Regions from separate parts of the Paenibacillus sp. FSL R5-0912 genome, predicted to be linked through region 1. Evidence: riboswitches for the same ligand, from Rfam matches in the RefSeq annotation. Region 1 holds a riboswitch; the other holds the start of a gene.

What was found. A riboswitch is a leader RNA that binds a small molecule or an ion and turns the genes downstream of it on or off. The one in region 1 is predicted to bind cyclic di-AMP.
Positions count from the first base shown of each region.
Region 2: linked by a shared signal. The riboswitch ahead of R50912_RS08580 (NfeD family membrane protein) and the one ahead of R50912_RS33500 (alpha/beta fold hydrolase) in region 1 are both predicted to bind cyclic di-AMP.

Region 1 covers NZ_CP009282.1:5,568,735-5,574,682, reverse strand. The annotation lists gene R50912_RS23675 (Na+/H+ antiporter subunit A) at 1-1,066, shown strand, start outside; gene R50912_RS23670 (Na(+)/H(+) antiporter subunit C) at 1,054-1,386, shown strand; gene R50912_RS23665 (Na+/H+ antiporter subunit D) at 1,383-2,858, shown strand; gene R50912_RS23660 (Na+/H+ antiporter subunit E) at 2,864-3,346, shown strand; gene R50912_RS23655 (Na(+)/H(+) antiporter subunit F1) at 3,346-3,639, shown strand; gene mnhG (monovalent cation/H(+) antiporter subunit G) at 3,629-3,988, shown strand; cyclic di-AMP (ydaO/yuaA leader) riboswitch at 3,987-4,120, shown strand; gene R50912_RS33500 (alpha/beta fold hydrolase) at 4,128-4,943, shown strand; gene R50912_RS23640 (cation:proton antiporter) at 5,052-5,948, shown strand, end outside.
Region 2 covers NZ_CP009282.1:2,035,444-2,041,391, forward strand. The annotation lists gene R50912_RS08570 (FIST signal transduction protein) at 1-852, shown strand, start outside; gene R50912_RS08575 (methyl-accepting chemotaxis protein) at 870-1,985, shown strand; cyclic di-AMP (ydaO/yuaA leader) riboswitch at 2,244-2,432, shown strand; gene R50912_RS08580 (NfeD family membrane protein) at 2,590-3,135, shown strand; gene R50912_RS08585 (flotillin family protein) at 3,158-4,579, shown strand; gene R50912_RS08590 (MATE family efflux transporter) at 4,759-5,948, shown strand, end outside.

The sequences.
Region 1 (5,948 bases):
CAGCTTTTTCATCATTTCGTTACTCACAGTTCTGCTGCGGCAGCCAGGCATAAGCTTCGGCATGGAGCAGTATGCCTCATTGTCTTTTTATGAAACGGCTGTTGTAGCAGCAATGCTGCTGGCTGCCTTTGCGGTTCCATTTGCCAAGTCACGTGTCAACGCGATTCTATTCACCGGTGGTGTAGGGTATATGGTGACGCTGCTTTTCGTTCTTTTCCGGGCACCGGATCTTGCACTCACCCAAATGATTATAGAGACCGTATCGGTCATTCTGTTCCTTCTTTGTTTCCGGTATTTACCGAAGCTGAAGAAGCAGAGGGAGCCGCTGCGCTTTAAGCTGCCTAATCTGATCATTGCGCTTGGAGCCGGTATTACAATGACGTTGATCGCTCTGGCGGCTATGGGTACCAGTCCTTTTGAACCTATCTCCGAGTTTTTCCTGAAAGAAAGCTACAACCTGGCTGGCGGCAAGAATGTTGTCAACGTCATCCTGGTAGATTTCCGCGGGTTTGATACCTTGTTTGAAATCATGGTGCTTGGCATCGCCTCACTGGCCATTTATGGTCTGATTCATTTGAGAATGGAGGAGGAGTTGCCGCCGCTCCAGCCCGCCAAGAAGGGGACGTTACCGCTGCGCAGCAATGACGTGATTCTGCAGACGATGTCTAAGGGGATTGTCCTCATTATTCTGATATTCTCCCTGTATTTGTTCTTTGCCGGACATAATCATCCGGGGGGAGGCTTTATCGGGGCATTGATGACTTCTGCTGCGCTGATCCTCATTACAATCGCATTTGGAATGGATCAGGTACGCAAGGTACTCCCTGTGAATTACCGGCTGCTTACAGCTTCCGGACTCCTGCTGGCGATTCTAACAGCGTCAGGCTCATTCCTGTTTGATGCTCCTTTTCTAAGTCATGCTTTCGGCCATTTTCATCTGCCTGTGCTTGGTGATACGGAGCTGGCGACTGCCGTCCTGTTTGACCTTGGCGTATACCTGGCCGTAGTCGGTGTGACGATGAACATCATTTTATCGATCGGAGGGGAAAAGAAATGGAACTCCTAATGGCGGTGGCGGTCGGCATTCTCTTCACGATCGGTGTATACCTGATTCTGTCCAAAAGCCTGCTGCGCATTGTGCTGGGAACCTCCCTGCTGACGCATGGTGTCCATCTGCTGCTGCTCACAATGGCCGGGCTCAAAAAGGGTGCGGCCCCTGTGCTGGGCAAAGCGGATACTTATGTTGATCCGCTGCCGCAGGCATTGATTCTAACCTCCATAGTAATCAGCTTTGGGGTTACCGCCTTCTACTTCGTACTCGCGTACCGGTCTTACCAGACGCTGGGTACTGACGAAATGGACAGCATTAAGGAGGACAACGAATGAGCAATCTATTGGTACTCCCGATTCTCATTCCGCTGACTACGGCTGTCATCCTGATTTTTCTCAAAGAGAAGATCCGGCTTCAGCGCGTGATTAGTGCGCTCAGCGGTCTGCTGAACATTCTGGTTGCAGTGCTGCTGGTTTCACGTGTCCACTCTGAGGGCATACAGACCTTGCAGATGGGGGGCTGGGCTCCTCCGTACGGCATTGTATTTGTAGGTGATATGTTTGCTGTGTTGCTGGTAATGATGGCTTCGATCGTCAGTTTTGCGATTCTGTTGTATTCTTTCGGCAGCATCGGAGAGAAGCGGGAGAGGTTCTATTATTATACGTTCTTTCAGTTTTTGCTGGTCGGGGTATACGGCTCGTTTCTTACCGGGGATATTTTCAACCTGTTTGTCTTCTTTGAGGTTATGCTGATTTCTTCTTATGCGCTTATCTCACTCGGAGGGACCAAACTTCAGCTAAGAGAAACGTCGAAATATCTGCTCATTAATATCGTATCCTCGACACTGTTTGTAGCAGCGGTAGCTTATCTCTATGCAGCAGTAGGAACACTCAACATGGCACACCTGTCCCAGCGTATCGCTGAAGCGGGACAAGGCGGTGTGCTTAATGTGATTGCTGTTTTGTTCTTGATTGTATTTTCCCTAAAGGCAGGGCTGTTCCTGTTCTTCTGGCTTCCAGGGTCATACAGTGCGCCTCCGCCGGCTGTCAGAGCATTATTCGGTGCTCTACTGACCAAAGTTGGACTCTATGCAATCATCCGCACCTTCACGCTGCTGTTTGTTAACGATCCCGGCTTCACCCATGCCTGGATTGCCTGGATGGCTGCTGCTACCATGATCCTCGGTAGCCTGGGGGCAGTCGCGTATAAGGATATCCCGCGGATTCTGAATTATAACGTCATTATCAGCGTTGGGTTTGTAGCCTTTGGACTTGCTGTTGGGACAGCAGATTCATTGAATGGGGCGGTCTTCTATCTGCTGCACGATATGCTGGCCAAGGGACTCATGTTTATTCTGGGCGGGATAATTATATCCGCAGCTGGAACTGACCGGCTAGGCAGTATGGGCGGGATGATTAAAAAGTATCCGTTCATCGGCTGGATGTTCTTTACTCTTGCGCTTGCCCTGACAGGTATTCCGCCGCTGAGCGGGTTTGCCGGCAAAATCCTGATCATCCGCGGAGCTCTGGCTGAGGGAATGCTGACGTTGTCCTTAATTGGACTAGGATCGAGCTTACTGGTGCTGTATTCCCTGATGAAGGTGTTCAGGCTGGCATTCTGGGGAAATGAACCTGTGAAAGAGCTGCCTAAAGTGAGCTTGAAGGCTGCATCGGCTGTTGCCGCCGGACTCCTGCTGCTTGTGATTGCAATGGGGGTTGGTGCCGAGTCCGTGTATACTTATGTATCGCAGGCTGGAGAGGTATTGGCTTCACCTGCGCTATACATTGAAGCCATAATGAAGGAGTAGAGAAGATGGCCCTACAATTCCTGTTAAATCTGTTGATTGCCTTTCTGTGGATGGCGATAAATAACAATGGCTCTGGTTCAAGCTTCATCGTAGGCTATGTGCTCGGTATTATATTATTGCTGATTTTGACGAAATCCCTGGCCCGGACCCGGCCATTCTATCTCATACGTATATGGGCTATACTGAAGCTTCTGCTGATCTTTGCCCGTGAACTTACGGTCTCGAATTTCGTGGTCATCGGCCATATCATCCGTCCGAAGCTGGCTATACGTCCCGGCATCTTTGCTTATGAGACTGCCTTGACCTCGGCTTGGGAGGTTACGCTGTTATCGTGCCTGATCTGTCTGACACCGGGAACCCTGACCCTTGATGTTTCGAAGGATGGCAAGACGCTGTACATTCATGCTATTGATATTAAAGATGCAGAGCTGTTGGTCACGCAGATTAGAGGCACTTTCGAACAGGCAATTATGGAGGTGACCCGGTAATGATCCAAGTTATACTAACTGTGGCCATGATCATTCTGGCGCTGGCGATGCTGGCATGCCTGTTCCGTCTCCTGAAAGGGCCAACCCGTTCAGACAGGGTTACCGCACTCGATACGATAGGCATTCATATACTCGCTATGATCACCGTTTTCTGTATGCTGCTGGATACCCAGGATTTTCTAGAAGTCATTCTGGTTATCGGTATTCTTACGTTTATTGGAACAACGGCACTGGCCAGATATATTGAACGGGGAGCCGTTATAGAAGATGGAGGGAACCCGAATGACAGGTGAACTGATTAGCTCCATTATTGTGGTAATTGGTGCAGTCTTCTGCGGTTTAAGTGCCTTCGGCTTAGTCCGGCTGCCTGATGTGTACCTGCGTTCACATGCGGCTACCAAAAGTGCAACCTTCGGGGTACTGTGCTTGCTGACAGGAGGCTTCCTGTACTTTTGGTTTAAAGACGGAACGGTTAATGTCAAGCTGCTGCTGGCGATTGTTTTTGTATTCATCACTTCACCGGTGGCAGGCCATTTAAATGGCCGGGCAGCCTACCGTTCCGGAGTCCCCTTGTGGAAGGGGAGCATACAGGATGATCTGAAGGTCCTGGGGGAAGAAAGTCAGGAAACGTCTGCAAAATAATACTTAATCGCTGAATTCCTTATAGGAAGCGGGGGAACCAGGTTATATGGGGTGAATCTCGGATAAACGAGTAGGGCTACTTTCAGGGCCCGAATCCGGCAGCTAACCCCGCAAGCGTTCATGAGAGGATGCATTGGTTATGCCGCATATTGAAGTGAATGGAACGTCGCTGTATTACGAGATGTCGGGCAGCGGTCTGCCCATTGTTTTTATTCATGATTATTCGACCTCCCATCATCTGTTTGACCCGCAAGCGGATTATTTCAGCAAGCGTGCGAAAGTGGTCGTATTCGATTTAAGAGGGAACGGACAATCGGGGAAAATGGATGTGGAGATTAGCCGGATCGTAGACACACAATGTGAAGATTTGAAGCTGTTGTTGGACGCTTTGGCTGTAGAGAGGGCTGTTATCGTAGCTTGTTCCAGTGGTGCTGTGCTCGCCCAGAAATTCGCCTATCTGTACCCTGAGCGGGTGATTAATATGGTATTGGTGGACAGCTATTTCCAGGGAGAATACACAGCTAGAGGCGGGAAAGTGAAAGGAATCTTCGAGGTCTGCGCATGGGCCGCCCATTATCTTCCTGCCGAAATGTTTATCCGTTCTTTACGCATCACCTACAATAAATGGCTCTCAGCTTATCATATTCTCAGGAAAGAGCTTGTGCATGAACGGACCACTGAATTAATTATGCAGCGGCTGGCACTTAGACAAACGGACAGCTACGGATTCGCGTTACGGCTGCAGGTTCCTGTTCTTGTTGTATCCGGGAATCAGAATGAATGGGCATTGGAGCAGGTGAAAAGAACAGCCGGCAAGTATCCGTCTGCCCGCCTAGCGATCCTTGAAGATGCCATGTATCCGAGTCACTTGTGTCAACCCCAGCTCTTCAACCGTATATTGCTGGATTATCTTAGGGAACAGCATAGTTTTCAGCGGGCGGCGGCCGGCAAGTAGGAGGGAGATAGATGATTATTGCCAGCTGATTTGCTAATAATAGAATAGATGTGGATACTGATTCGCTGAAGAAATCTTTCCTCTAAAAAACAATATATGGGGTGTTATATGAATCAGTTTGATGATGTATTTATTCAGATATTAATTCTGCTTGCCATATCCATGGGAGTCATTGCAGTTGCCAAAAAAATGAATCAGCCCTATTCCATCGCGCTTGTAGTGGTGGGGCTGCTGCTGGGGTTTGTGCATATTCCTATTTTGGTGGAAGCAGAGGCTTTCATCACCCAGTCGCATGTCTTTCAGGCGATCATCATCTCATTATTCTTACCGATTCTCTTGGGGGATGCCACCTTAAAGCTTCCTTTCTCCCATCTTCGGGAGCAACATAAGCCGGTGCTGGCTTTGGCTTTTGGAGGAACCTTGTTGTCATTTCTCATCATCGGCTTGGCTGTGTATTGGGGGCTGGGCCTTCCGCTTATTGTTTCCTTCACCTTTGCTGCGCTGATGAGTGCGACAGACCCCATTAGTGTGATTTCGATTTTTAAATCTTTGGGTGTCCCGAAGAATATTGTTACTATTATAGAAGGAGAATCTCTTTTTAATGATGGGATTGCTGTAGTGCTGTTTCAAATCTCTTCGGTGTACCTGCTGTCTTATATGGAAATGGGCTGGGTAGGGGTTGGCAGCGGAATTCTGCTGTTCCTAAAATTTTCTTTAGGCGGTATCCTTATCGGAGCGATAATGGGATATTTGTTCTCGCAATTAATTCGTCTTTATGATGATTTCCCATTGGAGATCGGATTCTCCATGCTGCTGTTTTTTGGAAGCTATTTTATCGCGGAGCACTTTCATGTATCCGGAGTTATTGCTGTCGCGGTAAGCGGGCTGATCTTTGGAAATTACGGTTCGCGGATAGGTATGTCAGAGACCACGAAGGTAAATATCAATTCATTTTGGGATGTCATCACCCTGGTGGCTAACTCATTGATCTTCCTGATGATTGGA
Region 2 (5,948 bases), 3.5 Mb from region 1:
AGCGGCGTAGTCACTGGGTTCGAATACGAATCAGGGATAGCCGATATTGTGGAGATCCTGCATCCGCCCGTGCTTAGCGGCAATGTGCTAAGTGCCTCATATCACAAAGTACAAGGCAACTCTAATGCCTTTCTGCTGCTGCTATGTGACGGTACAGGCGCGATGGAGGAGACGATCCTCTCCTCGCTATTTTTCATTGCCCCGGAGTTCAAGATTATTGGGGGTAGTGCAGCGGATGATGAGCATGGAGAGACTTATATTTACATAGGAAGCCGCCGGGTGCAGAACCTGGGGATTTTCTTCAATATGCCGGGTCGTACTGCACTGGTTAAAGAAAATATTTATGTTCCCACCGGGACAACGCTGCTGGTGACAGAAGCCGATGTGTTCGGCAGAACGGTGTATTCCTTCAACGGACGTCCTGCTGCGGAAGAATACGCGCGCGTGCTTGGTGTCCCGGAGTCGGAGCTGGCAGAGCATTTCCTGAGCAGCCCGCTGGGCAAAAGATACGAAGACGATCTGATCATCGCCTCACCGATGACCATTAATCCGGATGGCTCTGTCACATTTTACAGCCAGGTTATGTCTAGTACTTATGTAGAGGTGCTGAGTGCAGCAGATCCGCTTGCTGTGCTGGGGGAGACGCTGGGCGGGAGCCCGTACAAGCCTTCCTTTGTGCTTAACATTAACTGTACGCTGCGGGACCAGCTCTTCATCCGGGACGGTCTGTGGGCGGATTTTGACAGGACTATGCTCGGATTCTGCGGCAACACTACAGGTTTCATCAGCTACGGAGAGCAATATTATAAAAAGCATGCCAACCAGACCATGATTCTGCTGCTGGTTGAATAAGGGAGAGTAGATTGATTATGCAGTGGATAACCAGATTACGCACTTCATGGGGCAAAAGCATCTCTGCCGGAGCTGTTCAAAGTCATAATACATTAGCCGTTCTTGAAAAAACGGACAGCTCCGGACAATCAGCCGGGACGCTAAAGACAGCTGGAGCAGCGGCTAATGCTACTGAGCCTCCAGAGAATACTGGCAGGACAGCTGCCGCTAACGACGCTTCAGCCACTGAATCCTATGGGATGCACGCCTATACCCTGGCCGGACAGATCCGCCGCGAAACTGACGAGATTCTTAAGGAAGAGGCCCAGCTGGTAGAGGAGTTTGCGGCTTTACGGGCGGGCAGCGGTGAGCTGATCAGCCAGATCGGCGGGACCCAGCAGCTTCTGGAGCATCTGAAGACCAACAGCGGACAGACCGAAGATCTCATCAATGAAATGTATGGCAGCCTCTCTTTTTCCTCCAATAAAATTGAATTCGCCAAAGAGGCCAATATCCAGATCTCGGCGGAAATGCAGAAGGCTTCGGCGGTATTTACTGAATTTGTCAGCTTGAATGAGGACCTGCGGGGGCATTTCCGGAGCATCGAGCAGCTGGCAAAGATCATTACGGATATTGCTGAGCAGACGAATCTGTTGTCGCTGAATGCAGCGATCGAGGCGGCGCGGGCCGGAGAGCACGGACGGGGCTTCTCGGTGGTTGCCACAGAAATCCGCAAGCTGGCCGACAGCACGCGCAGTCATGTGAAGGAGATCATGGGCTCCCTTTCGGGGATGACCCAGGTGATGGAGCAGCTTCACAGCAAGTCCGGTGACGGGACAACGGCGATGACAGAGACGAATGCGAAGATCAGCCAGTCCACGGTATACATGAACGAGATCGTGGAAGCGGAGGAAGAGGTATTCCAGCATCTGGAGAAGATTCAGGAATCGCAGGAGAGCAGCATGGAGGATGTGGAGCAGATCAATGGCGATCTGCTGCGTATTCTGGAGAAATCGGGACAGGATGCAGGGCAGTTCCAGAAGATGGTGCTTACCGTCCAGCAAAAAGCCGACCACTATCAGCAGCTGCTTAATCATTTGCATCAGATAGAGCAGCTGCAGCAGCTGGATGAAGCACAGAAGACTGGCGTATAAGCAGAAGCGAGTATCCGATAAAAAAGACTACACCCGGCAGAGGGAATGCAGGTGGTCAGCCTCTTTGCTATGTAACAGCACTGCTCCAGAGAAACGGAGCAAAAAGGAGTAAATCATCGGCCGCTTAAGAGCGAAAGCAAAGTATACGCCTTCATTCGTGCAGGAACGGCATTTTTGGCTTCTTTTGTCAACCGCAGCGTTTTACATTAAATGGCTGCAGGCGTAAGATTCAAATCAACAACCGAATGAAATTTAACTGTTCTCAAATGGCTGAATTCCAGTAATGGGAACGGGGGAACCAACGGTGATTACGGCTTAGGCTCAGATAGCGGCCGCACACCTGGGGTGAATCCTTGCTGCATGCTGTATAACGGTGCTCCGGCAAGGTAGGGCAATCTCGCTGCCCGAATCCGTCAGCTAACCCCGTAAGCCTCGAAGAGAGAGGATGAGCGCCATGATCGATTAACCGACCACGGAGAGCCCTGCTGCTGCTGTGGTCTTTTTGCTGTGCAGGCAGCAGGGGGAGACGGTCTGAATTAAGACGGATAATTCATATAACAACGGGAAAAGTTTATTTATATTGTGATCAGAACTGCCTAAGGAGGTGATCGTTATCTTAACTACATTTATCGTGTGCTTCTGGGTCGGACTGCTCCTGCTCCTCAGCGGCGGACTTCATGGGCATGGCCTGGCGGGTCATCTGCATGCGGGGGGCGGTGACGCCGGGGGGCCGGGCTTTGTGCCTATACTCCCGCTGATGGTGTTTGTCACAGTCTGGGGCGGCGCTGGTTATATGCTTAGCCGCTTCAGCGGAATGAGCGTGCTTGCAGTAGTGCTGATCTGCACCATGATAGCCTTGCTGACAGGGTGTCTGATGTATGCAGTGCTGGCCCGGGTGATGACCCGGTATGACAGCAGCATGAATGAATTGGATTATGAGCAGGCAGGGCAGCTTGGATACGTCAGTGTACCTGCAGCGGATGGGGCAGCCGGGGAAATGAAATATGTGCTGCACGGAACGATGCGCTCCATTGGAGTGCGGGCAGCAATCGGCCAGCAGCTCGTGAAGGGCGACAGGGTGATTATTTTGAAGGTGGATAAGGGAATGGCGGAAGTAACCCTCTTCGAGAGGGAATTCGGAGAATTATAAATGACGGGGAGTGTCGGACCAAATGGTTATTCTTTATTTAATCTCGGGCATTGTTGTTGTTATTCTGCTGGCTTTGTTCAGTATCGTGACCGCTTATAAAAAAGTCCCGCCCAATCAGGCGATGATTGTATACGGTCTCGGCGGTAAAAGAGTGGTGCAGGGCGGCGGGACGTTCGTCATCCCGGGCTTCCAGAACAATAAGACCATCTCGATGATGCTGATGAGCTTCGATGTCATTCCAGCGCAGGCGATGTTCTCCCGGCAGGGCATCAAGCTCAACCTGGAGGCGGTCGCCCAGATAAAAATCAAAAGCGATCCCACCGCTATTCTGACGGCCAGTGAGCAGTTCATCGACCGGCCCGAAGAAGACCGCGAGACAATTATCCTGCATTCGGTGGAGGGCCACCTGCGCGGCTTAATCGGGCAATTGACGGTGGAATCCATCCTCAAGACGCCTGATGAAATCAACAGCAAGATGAGGGAGACCTGCTCGGAGGACCTCGACAAGATGGGGCTTGAGGTCGTCAGCTTCACCATCAAAAAAATTACGGATGACAAAGGGTACATCGACAATATGGGGGTTCCGGAAATTGAGCGCATCCGCCGCGATGCCAGCATTGCCAAGGCGGAAGCGGAACGCGATATTCAGATCAAGCAGGCCGAGGCGGAGAAGGAATCCTCCATTGCCAAAGCCAATGCACATCAGGCCACCATTGAAGCGGGAACCGCCGCCCGCGCGAAGGAGTCCCTGTACGAGAAGGAACTGAACATTAAGCAGGCGGATTTCAAGCTGGAGACAGAAGTGAAGAAGGCTCAGGCGGATCTTGCGTATGAATTGCAGCAGAACAAAATTAAGCAATCGCTCGTTACCGAACAGGTCAAAATCACGCAGATGGAAGCGGAGGCCAACCGGACAGTCAGGGAAATCGAAGTCGAGCTGAGACAGCGGGAGCTGGAGGCAACGGTGATCAAGCCTGCCCAGGCGGAGAACCAGGCTACGATCATGAGAGCCGAAGCCGCCAAGCAGCGGCAGATTCTTGAGGCGGAAGCCGAGGCAGCGACAACCACCAAGCGCGGACTGGCCACGGCAGAAGCTGAGCTGGCGAAAGGGAGAGCGAATGCGGAGATTGTCCAGCTGGCCGGAGCGGCGGAAGCGGGAGCCCTGGAGAAGAAAGCCGAAGCGTACAAACAGTTCACACAAGCTGCGCTTACCGTGGAATTCCTGAAAATACTGCCGGAGCTGGCTGAGAAAATTGCTTCCCCGCTCGCCAAGGTGGATAAGATTACAGTGATTTCCCAGGATGGAGCTACCTCAGGCGTGAACAAAATTACCGGCGATATTGCCAAAATAATGGCCCAGGTTCCTGAGTTGACCCAGACGCTTACCGGTATGAATGTGACCGAAGCGCTCAGCGGACTGCTTGGCCGGGATAAAGAGCAGTAATTCATATACAGCAGCAATAAAGCCGCCGTTCTTTCGTTAATGGAGAATTGCGGATTTATTGCTTTTTTGTATTCCGGGTTTCTCTCACTGGTTACAGACGTGAAGTTAGATTTGTAGTAAACTGGAAGGAATGTACAGTCTGCCCGCAATTATTCTACAGAAAAGAATGTGATATGTTTATGCAGCTTCAGGCTCGACTGCCGGCCAAAAAATGGCTGGAGAAGTATCTTTCCGGGGAAGGGATGGATTACCGGCAAATTATAGCTTTATTTATTCCGATCCTGATTGACCAGGCTTTCATCATCGGGCTAAATCTGGTAAACACTGCGATGATCAGCTCATCCGGCATGGCGGCGGTCAGTGCGGTGAATATGGTAGATTCACTGAATATTTTCCTGATCAACGTGTTCGTTGCCATTGCTACCGGCGGGACAGTGGTCGTTGCGCAGTACAAAGGCAGCGGCAACGACCGGATGGTATCCCAGGCTACGGCGGGTTCGGTCACCTCGGTATCGCTGATCGCCGTGGGAATCGGAATTCTGCTTATGGGCTTCCACACGCCGATACTGAACCTGCTGTTCGGAACAGCTTCCGCCGATGTGCTGGATAATGCCCGGATCTACATGATCGGCAGCAGTATTTCTTATCTGGGGATCGCGGTGGTTCAGGCTGTGTGCGGTGCGCTGCGTGGCGTCGGCAGGACGCGGGCTTCGCTGATGCTGTCGCTGATCATGAATCTGTTATACGTACTCCTGAACGTAGTCTTCATTAACCTGCTGCATATGGGTGTGCTGGGGATGACACTGGCGGTCAACATCGCGCGGTATGCGGGCATGATCTTTGCCCTGGTGTACCTGTTCAAGATTGACACGGTACTGCGTGTGCGGGTCCGCGACCTGTTCCATGTTCCGCTCTCCATGCTGCGCAGAATTATGTTCATCGGTGTTCCATTTGCAGCAGAGCAGATGTTCTTCAATGGCGGCAAGCTGCTGACCCAGATATTTATTGTTAGTATGGGCACCTATGCTATTGCGACCAATGCTATTGCCGGCTCGCTGGCGATGGTGTTTCAGATTCCGGCCAGTGCGTTGTCGCTGACGATCGTAACGGTGGTCGGCCAAAGCATCGGACGGGGGGATGTGGCAGATGCCAGAAAATTCATCAAGTCCTTCCTCTGGATCGGTTCAGCCTCGTATGCCTTGGTCGCCCTGATCCTGATGCCGCTGTTCCATCCGCTAGTGTCGATCTTCTCTCCGCCTCCTGAGATCATTGACGACTTGTTTATAGTCCTGTTGGTGAATGCCATTGCCCAGATTCCGCTGTGGGCGGTCAGCTTCATTCTGCCGTCCGCGCTGCGGGCAGCGGGGGA